Regions from separate parts of the Diaphorobacter sp. LI3 genome, predicted to be linked through region 1. Evidence: predicted binding sites of a transcription regulator. Region 1 holds the regulator's gene; each other region holds the start of a gene.
The links. Region 1 encodes sigma-54, which starts transcription at its own class of promoters, with help from an activator protein. Its sites were predicted from a motif close to TGGCANGNAANCTGCTTT; they were not measured.
Positions count from the first base shown of each region.

Region 2: MRB47_RS18855 (pilin) is a predicted target of sigma-54. The motif match lies at 2,593-2,610, and genes of this name have one in related genera.
Region 3: nirB (nitrite reductase large subunit NirB) is a predicted target of sigma-54. The motif match lies at 2,198-2,215, and genes of this name have one in related genera.
Region 4: glnA (type I glutamate--ammonia ligase) is a predicted target of sigma-54. The motif match lies at 2,242-2,259, and genes of this name have one in related genera.

Region 1 is NZ_CP094346.1:434,689-438,957, forward strand. It holds gene MRB47_RS02075 (thiol:disulfide interchange protein DsbA/DsbL) at 1-600, shown strand, start outside; gene lptA (lipopolysaccharide transport periplasmic protein LptA) at 774-1,433, shown strand; gene lptB (LPS export ABC transporter ATP-binding protein) at 1,457-2,209, shown strand; gene MRB47_RS02090 (RNA polymerase factor sigma-54) at 2,262-3,839, shown strand; gene MRB47_RS02095 (acyl-CoA thioesterase) at 3,843-4,269, shown strand, end outside.
Region 2 is NZ_CP094346.1:4,042,981-4,047,249, reverse strand. It holds gene MRB47_RS18875 (IS110 family transposase) at 1-659, shown strand, start outside; gene MRB47_RS18870 (Stp1/IreP family PP2C-type Ser/Thr phosphatase) at 772-1,587, shown strand; gene MRB47_RS18865 (FHA domain-containing protein) at 1,692-2,327, shown strand; gene MRB47_RS18855 (pilin) at 2,671-3,204, shown strand; gene MRB47_RS18850 (hypothetical protein) at 3,258-4,022, shown strand; gene MRB47_RS18845 (fused MFS/spermidine synthase) at 4,080-4,269, shown strand, end outside.
Region 3 is NZ_CP094346.1:1,701,515-1,705,783, reverse strand. It holds gene MRB47_RS07930 (efflux RND transporter permease subunit) at 1-311, shown strand, start outside; gene MRB47_RS07925 (efflux transporter outer membrane subunit) at 308-1,894, shown strand; gene nirB (nitrite reductase large subunit NirB) at 2,384-4,269, shown strand, end outside.
Region 4 is NZ_CP094346.1:3,246,206-3,250,474, forward strand. It holds gene glnL (nitrogen regulation protein NR(II)) at 1-32, opposite strand, end outside; gene MRB47_RS15170 (hypothetical protein) at 67-570, opposite strand; gene glnA (type I glutamate--ammonia ligase) at 778-2,193, opposite strand; gene MRB47_RS15180 (competence/damage-inducible protein A) at 2,344-3,165, opposite strand; gene MRB47_RS15185 (EI24 domain-containing protein) at 3,162-4,064, opposite strand; gene MRB47_RS15190 (sterol desaturase family protein) at 4,080-4,269, opposite strand, start outside.

The sequences.
Region 1 (4,269 bases):
AGCCTGCCGCTGGCGGCGCCCGCACTGGCGCAAGGCCGCCAGTTCAAGGAAGGCAAGGACTACGTCAAGCTGGGCAAGCCTGTCGCAACCGAGGCACCTGCCGGGAAGATCGAAGTTATCGAGTTCTTCTGGTACAGCTGCCCGCACTGCAATACGTTCGAGCCTTCGCTGGAGGCCTGGATCAAGTCGGCGCCCAAGGACCTGCATATCCGCCGCGTGCCCGTGGCGTTCAATGCGAGCTTCGTGCCGCAGCAAAAGCTCTACTACGCGCTGGAAGGCATGGGCAAGCTGCCCGAGCTGCATGCGAAGGTGTTCCGTGCGGTGCACGTGGAACGCCTGCCGCTGAACAAGGACGAGCTGATCTTCGACTGGATCGGCAAGCAGGGCGTGGACGTGGCGAAGTTCAAGGAGGTCTACAACTCCTTCACCGTATCCAACCAGGTGCGCAAGGCGTCGCAGCTGCAGGACGGCTACCAGGTCGAGGGCGTGCCCTCCATGGGAGTGGCCGGCCGCTACTACACCGACGGCACCATGGCTGGCAACATGCAAAGCGTGCTGCAGGTGGTGGAGCACTTGGTTGGCGTAGCGCGCAAGGGCTGAAGCGCCCCGCCGCCACCAGCGACAAGCGCGCCTACGGGCGCGCTTTTTTCATGCCTGCGCACCGGTTGGCGCGGCGGCATGGCGGCCGGTGGCAGGCCTGTACGGGTTGATGCGATCCACTGCGGCGGCGGCGCGCTTGCGTCAGTACAATGGTCGCAAGATTCGTGCCCTCTATGAGAACCCGATTGCCCTTCCTCCTCCTGTCCCGCGCCGCAGCGCTGGCCCTGGCGCTGGCCGCATCGCCGCTGGTGCACGCCGAAAAAGCCGACCGCAACAAGCCCATGAACATCGAGGCCGATGCCCTGCGCCACGATGAGCTCAAGCAGACCAGCGTTTTCACCGGCCGTGTCGTCATGACCAAGGGCACCATCGTGCTGCGCGGCGCGCAGCTGGAGGTGCGCCAGGATGCCGACGGCTTCCAGTACGGTGTGGTGACGGCCGAGCCGGGCAAGCGCGCTTTTTTCCGGCAAAAACGTGACACCGCGCCGGGCGCGCCCGACGAGTTCGTCGAGGGCGAGGGCGAGGTCATCGAATACGACGGCCGCGCCGACGTGGTGAAGCTCATCCGCCGCGCCGAGCTGCGCCGCTACCGCGAGGCCACACTGACCGACGAGCTGGCCGGCGCCCTCATCGTCTACAACAACCTCACGGACGTGTTCACCGTGGACGGGCAGAAGACCGCGCCCGCCGGCGCCACTGCTGGCACGCCGGGCGGCCGGGTGCGGGCGGTGCTCGCGCCCAAGGAGCCTGCCTCGGGCACCAGCGCCACGCCGCCCGTGCGCACCGAGCCGCCCGCGCTGCGTACCAGCCCCAGCCTGGACGGCGCGAAGTGAGCGCGGCCTTGGACGATGCGCGCATGAGCGAAGGCGTCAGCCGCCTGGAGGCGCTGCACCTGGAGAAGTCCTACGGCAGCCGCAAGGTGGTCAAGGACGTGTCCGTGGTCGTGCAAAAGGGAGAGGTGGTGGGCCTATTGGGCCCCAACGGCGCCGGCAAGACCACGTCGTTCTACATGATCGTCGGCCTGGTGCGCAGCGACGGCGGCCGCATCAGCATCGACGGGCAGGACGTGACGGACATGCCCATCCACCGGCGCTCGCGGCTGGGCCTGTCGTACCTGCCGCAGGAAGCCTCGATCTTTCGCAAGCTCAATGTCGAAGACAACGTGCGCGCGGTGCTGGAGCTGCAGACCGACGAGGCCGGCCGCACCCTGCCGCGCGCCGAGGTGGAGCGGCGCCTGACCGCGCTGCTGCAGGAGCTGCGCGTGGACCACCTGCGCAAGTCGCCTGCACTGGCGCTGTCGGGCGGCGAGCGCCGGCGCGTGGAGATCGCGCGCGCGCTGGCCACGCAGCCGCGCTTCATCCTGCTGGATGAGCCCTTCGCCGGCATCGACCCGATCGCCGTGATCGAGATCCAGCGCATCATTGGCTTTCTCAAGGCGCGCGGCATTGGCGTGCTGATCACCGACCACAACGTGCGTGAGACGCTGGGCATCTGCGACCACGCCTTCATCATCAGCGACGGCCAGGTGCTGGCTCAGGGTACGCCGTCGGACATCGTCGACAACGCGGAAGTGCGCCGGGTGTACCTGGGCGAGCACTTCCGCATGTGAGAGTGATGGGCGACCACGGCGCGATGCAGGACCAGACAGTGGGTTGCAGGCCATGAAGCCCGGCCTGTCGCTGCGCGTCTCGCAGCACCTGGCGCTCACACCGCAGTTGCAGCAGTCGATCCGCCTGCTGCAGCTGTCCACGCTGGAGCTGGCCCAGGAGGTCGAGCAGATGCTCGACGAGAACCCCTTCCTGGAGCGCACGCTGGAAGAGGCCCCGCGCGAGGATTTCGGCCTGGCCCAGGCCGATGCACCGGTGAGCGAGCAAGACCGCGAAGCCGAAGATGCTATTTATTCAGGAGCTGTCAGCGCAGGACAGGAAAGCGCTACAAGCCAAAATGATGCAGAAACCTCCACCGCCGAAACGACGGCCGAACCCGCGGACTGGGAAGGCGACGGCTCGGTAGACCTGGCGCCCGACGACAGCGAGTGGGGCGGCGACGCCCCGGCGCGCAACGGTGCCGGCGCGGGGAGCGACGACGAGGTGGACGCCACCGAGCTGGCCCGCAGCCAGGAGTCGCTCACGGCCTTCCTGCACCGCCAGGCGCTGGCGCTGCGCCTGTCCGAGCTGGACATGGCCGCGCTGCGCTTCCTCATCGAATCGCTGAACGACGACGGCTACCTGGACGAGTCGCTGCAGGACCTGGCCGCCAGCCTGGCGGGCACCGAAGACCCCGAGCAACTCGATGAACTGGTGCACCGTTTCACCGTGGCGCTGCGCCTGCTGCAAAGCCTGGAGCCCGCGGGCGTGGGCGCGCGCGGACTGGCCGAATGCCTCACGCTGCAGTTGCGTGCGATGGTCCAGGACGAAGAGGGCGACCCCGACGTGATCCAGGCCGCGCTGGCCATCTGCGGACAGCCGCTGGACCTGCTGGCCAAGCGCGACGTGCGCCGCCTGGCGCAGGCCTGCGGCACCAGCGAAGAGCGCACGCGTGCCGCGATGGCTTTGATTGCGCGGCTGGAGCCACGCCCGGGCAGGCGCTTTGCCGACGTGGACCGCAACATCATCGTGCCCGACGTGATCGTCAAGAAAACCGGCCGCGGCGGACAGCAGAACTTCAGCGTGCAGCTCAACCCGGACGTGATGCCGCGCCTGCGCGTGCACGACATCTACGCCGGCGCGTTGCGCGGCGGCCGTGGCGAAGGCCACCAGGCGCTGCAGGCACGGCTGCAGGAGGCGCGCTGGTTCATCAAGAACATCCAGCAGCGTTTTGACACCATCCTGCGCGTGTCGCGCGCCATCGTGGAGCGGCAGAAGAACTTCTTCGTGCATGGCGAACTGGCCATGCGCCCGCTGGTGCTGCGCGACATTGCCGATGAACTGGGCCTGCACGAGTCCACCATCAGCCGCGTGACCACCGCCAAGTACATGGCCACGCCGCAAGGCACCTACGAACTCAAGTATTTCTTCGGCTCGGGGCTGGGCACCGAAACCGGCGGCAACGCCTCCAGCACGGCCGTGCGCGCGCTCATCAAGCAGTTCATCGCGGCCGAGAACCCGCACAAGCCGCTGTCGGACAGCCAGATCGCCGAGATGCTCAAGGAGCAGGGCATTGAATGTGCGCGCCGCACCGTGGCCAAATACCGTGAGGCGCTCAAGATCGCCCCGGCCAACCTCCGCAAGGCACTTTGAACCATGGCACGCGTCGTCTTTGACCTTCCCCCGCACTTCGGCTTCAGTACCGAGCTGCAGATCTACATCAGCCATGTCAACCAGGGCGGGCACCTGGACAACGCGCAGTTGCTCAGCCTCGTGTCCGAGGCGCGCGTGCGTTTCTTCAAGTCGCTGGGCTACCCCGAGGCCGACGTGGCGGGCCTGTCCACCGTGGTGGGCGACATCGTGGCGCAGTACAAGTCCGAGGCGTTCCACGGCGAGACGCTGCGCGTGGAGATGACGCCGCAGGACTTCAACCGCTACGGCTTCGACCTCGTCTTCCGGATGACCGAGAAGAGCCAGGGGCGCGAGATCGCGCGCGGCAAGACCGGCATCGTCTTCATCGACCGGGCGGCCCGCAAGCCCGCACCCATTCCTGAATCCGTGCTCCAGCCATTGCTGCAGCGCG
Region 2 (4,269 bases), 570 kb from region 1:
CGCGCACGCTGGCCGAGCTGGCAGCGGTGCTGCTGCGCCGCGACGATCTGCAGCGCTTCTTGCGCCCCCTGGCCGATGAGCGCCAGCAGTGGCTCGCGGCCCTGGTCACGCGCAGGCGCCAGTTGCTGACCATGCTCCATTCGGAGCGCCAACGGCTGCAGATCACGCCCAAGAAGCTGCACGCCAGCATCGAGGCCATCGAGGCGGCGATCAAGGCGCAGCTCGATGAGATCGAAGAGCAGATGGTCACGCATGTGCGCGAGCACTTTGGGGAGCTCGACACGCTGCTGCAGTCGGCTGCGGGAGTCGGCCCGGTGGCCAGTGCCACGATGATTGCCGAGCTGCCAGAGCTGGGCCGGCTGAACCGGCGCGAGATCGCTGCATTGGTGGGCGTGGCGCCCATGGCCAATGACTCCGGCGGCAGCAAGGGCAGGCGGCGCGTACAAGGCGGGCGCTTCGAGATCCGCCGCGTGCTGTACATGGCAACGCTCACGGCCACCCGCTACAACCCGGCCATCAAGGCCTTCTACGAGCGTCTGAAGGCCGCTGGCAAGTTGCCCAAGGTCGCCCTGGTCGCTTGCATGCGCAAGTTGCTCACCACGCTCAACGCCATGGTGCGCACTGGAAAACCTTGGGACAAGTCGCTTCATTGCGCTTGACTTCGAAGACGGTTACTCAGTCCCGCAATGCCGGTTGTGAGGGATATGCAGCGATGCCCTCCTCAACCGCATGTAAAGCGCCTTCGCGTGAGGCGTATCGCGGGAGTCTCTTATGAAACCTCTGCCGATGCTGAGCTACGAATTCTGCGCGTTGACGGACACGGGGCGGGTGCGCTCCAACAACGAAGACGCTGTGGCCATCCATGAGACGGCGCAGATGGTCATCCTGGCCGACGGCATGGGGGGCTACAACGCGGGCGAGGTGGCTGCCGGGATGGCGATCACCTACATCGGCACCGAGATGGTCCGCTGGCTGCAAGGCGACGGCTCCGAGGCATCGCCTTCGGATGTACGGCATGCACTAGAGGCCTGTGTGGACAATGCGAACCACGCGATCCTCGGGGCCTCGATGTCCAACCCCCAGTACCTGGGAATGGGTACCACGCTGGTCGTCGGCGTGTTCCGTGACGACCGGCTCATTCTCGGCCACATCGGTGATTCGCGCTGCTACCGGTGGCGCGAGGGCCTCTTGCGGCAGATCACGCGCGACCACTCGTGGTTGCAGGAGCAGATCGACCTGGGACTGCTCACGCCGGCACAAGCAGCCGTTTCGGGGCAGCGCAACCTGGTGACACGGGCGCTGGGGGTGGATGTGTCCGTGCACATAGAAATCAACGAATTTCCTGTCGAGCCCGGTGACTTGTTCATTCTTTGCTCCGACGGCCTGACGGATATGTTGAGTGACGAAGATTTGGCCGAACTGGCGCGGATGCCCATTGCGCTACAAGATAAAGCGGCGCGCATGGTGGCCATGGCCAACGCCATGGGAGGGCGGGACAACATCAGCGTAGTGCTGGCGCAAACGCAACTCGCTCAAGACGCCAAAAAACGCGGCGGCCTCATGGCGCGCCTGCTGGGCACCTCGTGACCCTTCCGCCAAGCTCAGCCCGACCGCCAGGGCTTCATTTGCCTGTGCCCGGAAATTGCTACTTCCCTCTACTAGCTAAGTTGTTTGGATAAGGAAAAGTGATCATGCCCAGAATGGTCGTGTCGATCGATGGAGTTGTCATCAAGGAAGTTACCTTCACCAAGGAACGCACAACGGTAGGCCGCCGCCCCTACAACGACGTGGTCATCGACAACCTTGCCGTCAGTGGTGAACATGCGGTCTTCCTCATGAATGGGGATGATGTGGAAGTGGAGGATCTGGGCAGCACCAACGGCACTTATGTCAATGGCAAGGCCATCAAGCGACAGCCTTTGCGCAACGGCGACACGGTGGAATTGGGGAAGTACAAAATCCGCTTCCTGCACGAAGAGCCTGGGCATGACTATGAGAAGACGATGGTCTTCAAGCCCGGCATGCTGCCGCCGCTGGCCAAGCCTGCGGCCCCTGCGCCAGTCGTGCTGAGCGCCGCCGTGCGGGTGATGAACGGCCCCGCCGCCGGCCGTGAGGTGGCTCTGACAAAAGTGGTTACCACCATTGGCAAGCCCGGCGTGGCCGTGGCATCCATCACCAAGCGCCACAACGGCTTCGTGCTGGCTCATGTGGAGGGGGGTGACTTTCCGTTCCTGAACGGTACGCCCATTGGAGTGGACCCCATAACTCTCAAGAATGGTGACCGCATCGCTCTGGCCAGCACTGAGATGGAGTTTGTGCAGGGCTAGAGCGTGCAGAGGGCAACGCTAGTGTGGCGATCATTAGCGCTTCGCTTTTAAAAGCCGTTAGCGCCTGATGGGAGAAAGGGTGCTGCCGCGGGTCGCAGAATGCCGCGCTGCCTCTAACAGACCGAATTGCGTAGCTCTCCACGTCGAACACCTTGGGGTGACAAATGTGTCGACGTGTGACCGATTGGTTAGGCTTTTCCTTTGCTGGGTCAAGGAAACTGGTGAAAAATGTCGCGCGCTGCAACGTTTGGTTGCATTCTGATGTTGGCACAGAAGCTGCTCAAGTTTTCTCAACCCGCAGGATTCCTCTGCGGGGGCTATTACCTAATTCCGAGGAGGATTTATGAAGCGTACCCTGCAACAAGGTTTCACCCTGATCGAATTGATGATCGTTGTGGCGATCATTGGTATCTTGGCTGCCATTGCGCTGCCTGCTTACCAGGACTACACAGTCCGCACCCGAGTTTCTGAAGGCTTGAGCCTTGCCGAAAGTGCAAAAAGCATGCTGGCCAGCGATGCTACGTCTGTCAATGATCTGGCGAACGTGGTGACCACTTGGAATGCACAAGCAGGCAATACTGGTGCAAATTCTAAGTTTGTTGAAAAAGTGCAAATCGGTGGTACGGGTGAAATCACGGTGACCTACCGTGCTGCCGCAGTCGGTGTGGCTGCCGCAAAAAATACCGTGAATATTAACCCGTTTGTGCGCGATACTGCTGGTGCGCCACAACAGCTGAAGGCCGCATTGACGGCAGGGGTGAGCGGAGCGCTCGACTGGGCTTGCGCTTCGGCGACCCAAGTTGCTGCCACGAAAGCAGGCATGAAGGCAACAGCGGGTACACTGGAAGCGAAGTACGCTCCTGCTATTTGCCGATAATTTTTCCTACCTCACGAAAAGGAGTGCCCGGCACTCCTTTTTTTTAACCGCCGATGTCGCGCCACTGGTCCATTCTTTCCAATTGGATGGTGAATGCCGTTACGCTGGCCTTCGCCGCTCCTTTGATTTTTGGCGTATGGTACCCGTATCCCACGCTTCACGTCCTTGAAATGGGACGCACGCTATGCACGATTTTAGGCATCCAATTTTTCCTTGCCGTAGCACTACCCATCCTTCTAATAAAAACAAATAAAACAAAAAAAGCATTGGCCATTGATTGGACGTTGATCATTGCCATCCAAATTGCAGCGTTTTTATTAGGATTTTTTGTCTTAATCAACGGACGGCCTGTTGCCATAGTATTTGAGCGCGACAGGTTTGTCGTTTTGCAAGCCAACGAAGTGGTATGGCGCTCATCCAAAGGAAACGATCATTGCGCAATACAGGGCTCACTGCGCGGCCCCTTGCTGGTCGCCGTTGACTTTCAAAATCCAAAACTCTCTTCCACTGAATTGATTTTTCAATCCTTCCAAGGCATCGAGCCGAGCCAGCGCGAAGAATTATGGACAGATTATGCCTCTGTCTCCAAGCAGGTGCTGGACGCCGCCAAACCGGCAACCGACCTGCGCCCAGAAGATTTTGAGAAATTTTTCATGAAAAAAATCAACAACCCACTGACGGCGGACATGTTAGCAGATCAAATAAAATTCATTCCATTCACCAGCACAAAAAACAAGGAATGGATCGTTTTCCTGGACAATTCAGGCCACGCCCGCGAATATGCACCAATAGATGGCTTTAAACAATATAAACAATAGTACATCAAAACGAGACCAATAGCAGCCCCATCATCACCCGCCAAACAAGGAGCCAAATTGATTATTTTACAAAAGAACACAATACGTTTGTCACTGCTATTCGTATTTGTCTTGTCTGGGTTTGCCGGATTGATTTATCAATCGATTTGGACGCACTATCTCGGATTATTTTTGGGGCATGCCGCCTATGCGCAGGCTCTGGTGCTCGCGATATTCATGGGCGGAATGGCTCTGGGCGCTGTGAGCG
Region 3 (4,269 bases), 1.3 Mb from region 1:
AGTTGCAGGAACAGGGCCGCAAGCTGCTGGATGCCACGCTGGAAGCCGTGCGCATGCGCCTGCGCCCCATCCTCATGACCTCGCTGGCCTTTGGCTTCGGCGTGGTGCCGCTGGCCCTGGGCACGGGCGCCGGCGCAGGCGGGCGCAACGCCATCGGCACGGCCGTGCTGGGCGGCACCGTGGCCTCCACGGTGCTGGGCATCTTCATGGTGCCGGTGTTTTTCCTGCTGATCCGCAGCTGGTTCAAGAGCCGCTCGCGCCAGGACGACGCTGCCCAGCCTGCCCCCATCCATCCGGAGAGTGCCGCATGACGCGCCCCCATTCCTTCACGCCTGTGACCGCCGCCCTGGCCTGCGCCCTGCTGGCCGGCTGCAGCCTGGCGCCGCGCTACGAAGCGCCGCCGCTGCCCGTGCCGGACACGGTGGCATCGCCCCTGCCCCAGCCACCGACCGCCGGCGCCGTGGCGCTGCCGGACGGCGGCCCCATGGCCTGGCAAGACTTCGTGCAGGACGCCCGCCTGCGCACGGTGGTGGAACAGGCCCTGGCGAACAACCGCGACCTGCGCGTGGCGGTACTGGCCATCGACAAGGCCCGCGCGCAGTACGGCGTGGTGCAGGCCGACCGCTTTCCCACGGTGAACGCGGCCGGCGCGGGCAACCGCAGCCGCACCGCCGACGACCTGACCGCCGCGGGCCGCTCCAACACCACCAGCCAGTACAGCGCCACACTGGGCTTCAGCAGCTACGAGATCGACTTCTTCGGCCGCGTGCGCAACCTGAACGATGCCGCGCTGCAGGAGTTCCTGCGCGTGGCGGAGAACCGCCGCAGCGTGCAGCTCAGCCTGGTGGCCGAGGTGATCGGCGCCTGGCTCACGCTGGACGCCGACGCGCGCCGCCTGCAACTGGCACGCGAGACCCTGCGCACGCGCCAGCAGGCCCTGGAGCTCACGCAGCGCAGCCATGAACTGGGCGCCAGCTCGGGCCTGGTGCTGGCGCAGGCCCAGTCGGCGGCCGACACCGCACGCGTGGATGCGGCCGCCTTCGTCTCGCAGCTGGCGCGCAGCCGCAACGCCCTGGCCCTGCTGGTGGGATCGCCCGTGCCCCCCGCGTTGTTGCCCGCCAGCGTGGCCACCGTGGAAACGGCCATGCCGGTCACGGCCATGGCGAGCCCGGCCACGCCGGCAACCCAGCCCCCTCCGGGCACCGGTATTGCGGACAGTCCTGCCCCCCGGTCCCCTGTCCCCGCGCTGGCCGATCCCGCGGCGCCCGCAACGGCGCTGCTGGCCGTGCCTGCAGACCTTCCGTCCAGCGTGCTGCTGCGCCGCCCCGACGTGCGCGCGGCCGAGCATGCACTGCAGGGCGCCACGGCCAATATCGGCGCGGCCCGCGCGGCGTTCTTTCCGTCGATCACGCTCACAGCCTCGGTGGGCACGGCCAGCAATGCGCTGTCGGGCCTGTTCGAGGGCGGCAACGGCACCTGGGCGTTCGCGCCGCAGATCCGCCTGCCGATCTTCGACGCCGGCCGCAACCAGGCCAACCTGCGCGTGGCCGAGGTGACGCGCGACACCGCCGTGGCCCAGTACGAGAAGGCCATCCAGACCGCCTTCCGCGAGGTGTCCGACGCGCTGGCCGAGCGCGCCACGCTCACCGAGCGCCTGCAGGCGCAGGGCTCGCTGGTGCAGGCCACCCAGCGCACGCTGCAGCTGTCGGACGCACGCTTTCGCCTCGGTGCGGACAACTACCTCGCCGTGCTGGACGCGCAGCGCACGCTGTATGCCGCACAGCAGGCGCAGATCACGCTGCAATTGGCCGAGCAGGTCAACCGCGTGACGCTCTACAAGGTGCTGGGCGGCGCCTGGACGGACCCAACACCACCGCCGGCAGGCGGCTCCTGATTCCATCGCTGGTAGCGCCTGAGGGACAAGCGCTGGACGCTGTTCTTGTTCAATTGCGGTGCACCGGGCGCGCACGCAGGGGCCACGCCACCGGCACAACATCCCCTACGAGGTCCGGGCGCAATCAGGACGCCAGCGCCCGCACCATCGCGCCGCCACTTGCACCACGGCGGTGCGCAGCCCGCCACGCCCGGCCAAGCGCGCGATTGCTCCTAAAACCATAGCTGCTCACGCTTGTCCATCAAGCGATAGCGGACTATTCAGCCCAACCCATGAGCGCACACCTCTCACCCCGCCGCACCCTGGCACGCCCATTGCATTGAAGCCAGCGCGGCCACGGTAGGCCGCAGCGCGTGCCCTCTCCAACGGCGGAGGCAGGGCTCGCGGGACGAAGGCGTCCCCACCCGCAACCAGGCCCCTGCCCGGTGCGGCGTGCGGACGCCTTTTTTTGTTGATGTGGCTGCGCGGGGCATTCCCGCCGGGGAGACGATGGTGAAGCAATCCAGGCTGGTGATGGTGGGCAATGGCATGGCAGGCGTGCGCGCGCTGGAAGAGCTGCTCAAGATCGCGCCCGACCTCTACGACATCACGGTGTTCGGCGCCGAGCCGCACCCCAACTACAACCGCATCCTGCTGTCGCCCGTGCTGGCGGGCGAGCAGACGCTGGAGGAGATCGTCCTCAACGACTGGTCCTGGTATGCGGACCACCACATCACGCTGCACGCGGGGTGCACCGTGACCCATGTGGACCGCACGCGGCGCACCGTGCATGGCGTGGCGCAGGACGGCCGCACCGTCGAGGCTCCCTACGACCGGCTGATCCTCGCCACGGGCTCCAACCCATTCATGCTGCCCATTCCGGGCCGTGAGCTGCCCGGCGTGCTGGCCTACCGCGACATCGCGGACACGCAGGCCATGATCGACGCTGCCGCCAGCTACAAGCACGCCGTGGTGATCGGCGGCGGCCTGCTGGGCCTGGAGGCGGCCAACGGCCTCATGAAGCGCGGCATGCAGGTCACCGTGGTGCATGCGGGCGAGTGGCTCATGGAGCGCCAGCTTGACGACGTGGCGGGCAAGCTGCTGCAGCAGTCGCTGGCCGAGCGCGGCATGCAGTTCCTGATGCAGGCCCAAACGCAGGAACTGGTAGCCGGCGGCGACGGCCGCGTGGCCGCGGTGCGCTTCAAGGACGGCAGCGAGGTGCCCGCCCAGCTTGTGGTGATGGCCGTGGGCATCCGCCCCAACACGGCCCTGGCCGAGCAGATGCACCTGCACGTCAACCGCGGCATCGTCGTCAGCGACACGCTGCAGACCGTGACCGACCCACGCATCTACGCCGTGGGCGAATGCGCGGCGCACCGCGGCATCGCCTACGGGCTGGTGGCGCCGCTGTTCGAGCAGGGCAAGGTGCTGGCCAACCACCTGGCGGAATGGGGTATCGGGCGCTACCAGGGCTCGCTCACCTCCACCAAGCTCAAGGTCACGGGCATCGACCTGTTTTCCGCCGGCGACTTCCAGGGCGGCGAGGGCACGGAGGAGATCGTGCTCAGCGACCCGCATGCCGAGGGCGGCGGCGTATACAAGAAGCTGGTGCTCAAGGACGACCGGCTCGTGGGCGCCTGCCTCTATGGCGACACGGTGGACGGCAGCTGGTACTTCAAGCTGCTGCGCGACGGCCGCAGCGTGGCCGACATCCGCGACCGGCTCATGTTCGGTGAATCGCACCTGGGCGACGCGGGCCATCAGGGCCAAAACAAGGCCGCCGCCATGGCCGACAGCGACGAGGTCTGCGGCTGCAACGGCGTGACCAAGGGCCAGATCTGCAAGGCGATCAAGGACAAGGGCCTGTTCACGCTGGACGAGGTGCGCAAGCACACCAAGGCCAGCGCCAGCTGCGGCTCGTGCACCGGGCTGGTGGAGCAGATCCTCATGGCCACTGCGGGCGGCGACTATTCCGCCACGCCCAAGACCAAGCCCGTGTGCGCCTGCACCGACCACGGCCACCAGGCCGTGCGCGAAGCCATCCGCACACACCGGCTGTTGACCGTGGACGGCGTGTTTCGCTTCCTGGAGTGGAAGACGCCCAACGGCTGCGCCACCTGCCGCCCGGCCGTGAACTACTACCTCACCAGCACTTGGCCCAAGGAGGCGCGGGACGACCCGCAAAGCCGCTTCATCAACGAGCGCAGCCACGCCAACATCCAGAAGGATGGCACCTACAGCGTGGTGCCGCGCATGTGGGGCGGCGAGACCAGTGCCGCCGAACTGCGCCGCATCGCCGACGTGGTGGACAAGTACCAGATCCCCACGGTGAAGGTCACGGGCGGCCAGCGCATCGACCTGCTGGGCGTGAAAAAGGAAGACCTGGTCAACGTCTG
Region 4 (4,269 bases), 1.4 Mb from region 1:
TAGCGGTCCGTTGGGGTGGGCTCTTGGATGATCGCGCCTTTGTGCCGCACGCAGGGACCGCGGCGCTTACTTGTTCAGGCGCGAGAGTTCGCGCTTGATGCCGGCCACATCGGCCTCGGCCCGGGCCACGCTGGCCTTGAGCTCGGCCGTGCGCTCGATGTAGCCCTGCGGGTTACGCAACTCCAGCGCCGTGCGCTGGGGCGAGCCGTCGTTGTACTCCTTGCGCAACTCGGCCAGGCGGGTTTCCGCCTTGCTCAGTTCAGACTCCAGGATGGCGCGCGCATCGGCGTCGCGCGCACGCTGGTCGGCCGCGCCCACACGCGGTGCGTTCGCGGGCGAGCTGCTGGCGCTGGCACCGGAGGCGCCTGCGCTGCCGCCCGAGGAGGCCGCCGCCGGGCGCGAACCCTGCAGCACCGTCACATTGCCACCTTCCACGAGCTTGCAGCCGCGCTCCTTGGCCTGCGTGGCGTTGTTGGTGTATTCGTTGCCGCAGCGGTAAATGCGGTCCTGCGCCCAGGCGGGCTGCAGCACGGCGGCGATAACGGTCAGGGCGAACAAAGTGCTTTTCATCGAATTCCTCACATGGCATGCGTCGGGCATGCGCGGTGCCGGTGAGTATCCCCCAATCACTCCAACCCGCCAATTGCGACGGCCCAACGCTGCGGTTTTGGTGCGACGGGATGCCGTGCCCCGTTAGCCAACGCGCGCAGCCCGTCCATAGAAAAAGGCGGCCGGAGCCGCCCTGTTGACAACAGCCGAGGGCCTGAGCCCCTGCCATCACAGCGAGTAGTACATGTCGTACTCGACGGGATGCACGGCCATGCGGAAGCGCGTGACTTCCTGCATCTTCAGCTCGATGTAGGCGTCGAGCATGGAGTCGGTGAACACGCCGCCCTTGGTCAGGAACGCGCGGTCCTTGTCCAGCGCTTCCAGCGCCTGGTCCAGGCTGTGGCACACGGTGGGCACCAGCTTGTCTTCCTCGGGCGGCAGGTGGTACAGGTCCTTGGTAGCGGCTTCGCCCGGGTGGATCTTGTTTTCCACGCCGTCCAGACCCGCCATCAGCAGGGCCGCAAAGCCCAGGTAAGGGTTCATCAGCGGATCGGGGAAGCGCGCTTCCACACGGCGGCCCTTCGGGTTGGCCACGAACGGGATGCGGATGGAGGCCGAGCGGTTCTTGGCCGAGTAGGCCAGCTTCACCGGCGCCTCGAAGTGCGGCACCAGGCGCTTGTAGCTATTGGTGCCAGGGTTCGTGATGGCGTTCAGTGCGCGAGCGTGCTTGATGATGCCGCCGATGTAGTACAGCGCGAAGTCCGACAGACCCGCATAGCCGTCGCCGGCGAACAGGTTCTTGCCGTCCTTCCAGACCGACTGGTGCACGTGCATGCCCGAGCCGTTGTCGCCGTGGTAGGGCTTGGGCATGAAGGTGGCGGTCTTGCCGTAGGCGTTGGCCACGTTGTGGATCACGTACTTCTGCAGCATGGTCCAGTCGGCACGCTCCACCAGCGTGCTGAACCGGGTGCCGATCTCGTTCTGGCCGGCACCGGCCACTTCGTGGTGGAACACCTCGACCGGAATGCCCAGGGATTCAAGGATCAGGGACATCTCTGCGCGCATGTCCTGCGTGCTGTCGACCGGGGGCACGGGGAAATAGCCGCCCTTGGTGGTGGGACGGTGGCCGCGGTTGCCCCCTTCGAGCTTGGCGCCGGTATTCCAGGGGGCTTCGTACTCTTCGATCTCGTAGAAGGTGTGGTTGGGATCGGTGCTCCAGCGCACGCCGTCGAAGATGAAGAACTCGGGCTCCGGGCCGAAATAGGCCGTGTCGCCCATGCCGGAGGCCTTCAGGTACGCCTCGGCGCGCTTGGCGATGGAGCGCGGGTCGCGGTCGTAGGCCTTGCCGTCGGCCGGCTCCACCACGTCACACGCCATGATCATGGTGGTTTCTTCGAAGAACGGGTCGATGTTGGCGGTGTTCGGATCGGGCATGAGCAGCATGTCCGACGCCTCGATACCCTTCCAGCCGGCGACCGACGAGCCGTCGAACGCATGGCCCGAGGCGAACTTGTCTTCGTCGAAGTGCGAGATCGGCACGGTGACGTGCTGTTCCTTGCCGCGGGTATCCGTGAAGCGGAAGTCCACGAACTTGACTTCGTTTTCCTTCACCATCTTCATCACGTCTGCAACGGTCTTGGCCATCAGGGTTCTCCAGGGATAGAAGTGCTCATCAACAATGATGCGCACAGAAAAGCAGTTTGCGTGCCAGCGAATGGGGACACCCGTACGGGGCAAGCCGGGCGCAGAGCCCTGCGACGGCGCACCAAACAGGATTTTAAGTGGTCCGCCTTCTTACCATTTGCGCACCATTTCAGGGCCCATGAATGCACCTGTTTGGTGCAAACCTTCCTGCAGTGCCTGCCACGCGGCAGGCACCAAGGCAGCGGCCCCCTTGACGCCCAATTCCACATGGCGCCCGTGCACCGGATGGTCCACGCTCGGCAGGCTGAACACCTTGATCCCCGGGTGTCCGGCCTCGATCCGCTCCATGAGCGGCGTCAGCGCGGCTTCCATTGCGCCATAAAGCACGACGGAGCGCTCCATCTGCGGCTGCTGGTTGAACCACGGGGCACAGTAATGCTGGAGTGCCCAGTCCACCATAGGCCAGGCCATGACCGGGAACCCCGGCACGAAATGCACCATGCCGCCCCCAGGGCCGTCACACGAGAAGCCGGGGATCTTGTTGTAAGGGTTGGGAATGATGCGCGCGCCCTCAGGAAAAACGCCCATGTTCAGCCGATGCAGATTGTCGGCGCGGTCGGGGTCGAACGCCTCGCCCTGCTCCCGTGCCACATCCTGCATGCGCTCGGTGATCAGGCGCTTGGCCTCGGGGTGCAGGACCAACGGGCGCTGCAGCGCGGCCGCCGCGCACTGGCGTGTGTGGTCGTCGGGAGTGGCACCAATGCCGCCGCAGCTGAACACGATGTCCGACGAGGCAAAGGCCCGCTGCAGCGCCGCCGTGATGCGCGGACGGTCGTCGCCTACGTAGTCCGCATAGGACAGCGCAAGCCCGCGTGCCGCAAGCAGTTCGATGACCTTGGCGAGGTGCTTGTCCGCCCGCTTGCCCGAGAGGATTTCATCGCCAACGATGATGAGGCCGAAAGCCGGTGTCATGGGTTGTCCTGCAGGTGAGACGAGGATGGCAAAGAAGGCGCTGGCGTTGCGGGCGCGGCGGTTGCAGGCGTATCGCCCGGCGGGCGTTCGCCTCGCTGCTCGCGCAGCTGTTGCAGCGCGGCCAGACAGAAATGCGTGAACCACAGCGATGAGAAGGCGAACACCAGCGTGTAGATCCAGATGGCGATCGGCACTAGGACGAGGAACGCCGCTGCGAACACCACTCCCGACGCCCAGACAATGCCGGGCGCGGCCCCTAGAAATCCGCTCAGCACGCCAATGCTCAGCAGGCTGAGCTGATGGCGCTTGAAAATCTCCTGCCGCTCCGGCTTGCTCGCGTGTTCGGCCAGTGCGTCAAAGGCCATGACACGGTAGGTGAGCCATCCCCAGATGAGCGGAGGCAGGATCAACACCAGCGGCGGGACCAGCCACAGCGGCATGGACAGCACCAGCGCAATGAGCGCCGCGATGGTCGACCCCAGAGACCACAGCACGCTGGCAAGGAATGAACCGCCCCGCTTGCGCTGCAGTTGCGCAAAACGCCGCTGCGCCACCAGAGTCACGATGGCAGGGGCCATCAATACGGCCACCGCGAGCACGCAGACAATGACGATCAGTGGCGTGGCTCCCATAAGCACCAGCAGCGGCGCCAGCGCCACGGGCAGGTTATCCACGCCAAAGTTGTGCAGCCACCCCCACAGCAGGCCCAGCCAGGTGGAGCTTTCCAGCGCCGTCTGCGTCCAGGCCACGGCAGTTGTCCAGAACAGGTAGCCGCCGCCCAGCGCCACCACCGTGATCAGCACCAGCGGCAACAGCGACAGCGCAATGACGCGCGGCATCAGGCAATAGCCCACTGCGCGCCAGAAGGAATCGATGAAAAGCCCCATGCGCGCGAGCATAGCGCGATCGGCTCTCTACGCCCGCCCCACCAGCCGCAGCAGGCCGCGCCACTGCTGCGCCCAGAACCCCCTCCCGTAATCGCGCACGCGGCCGTCCGCGTCCGCCTCCACCTGGTCGCGCACGCCCGTGGGCTCGTAGCGATGCTCGAAGTTGGCCGTACCGAACAGCATGTCCCACCACGGCAACAACACGCCGAAGTTGTTG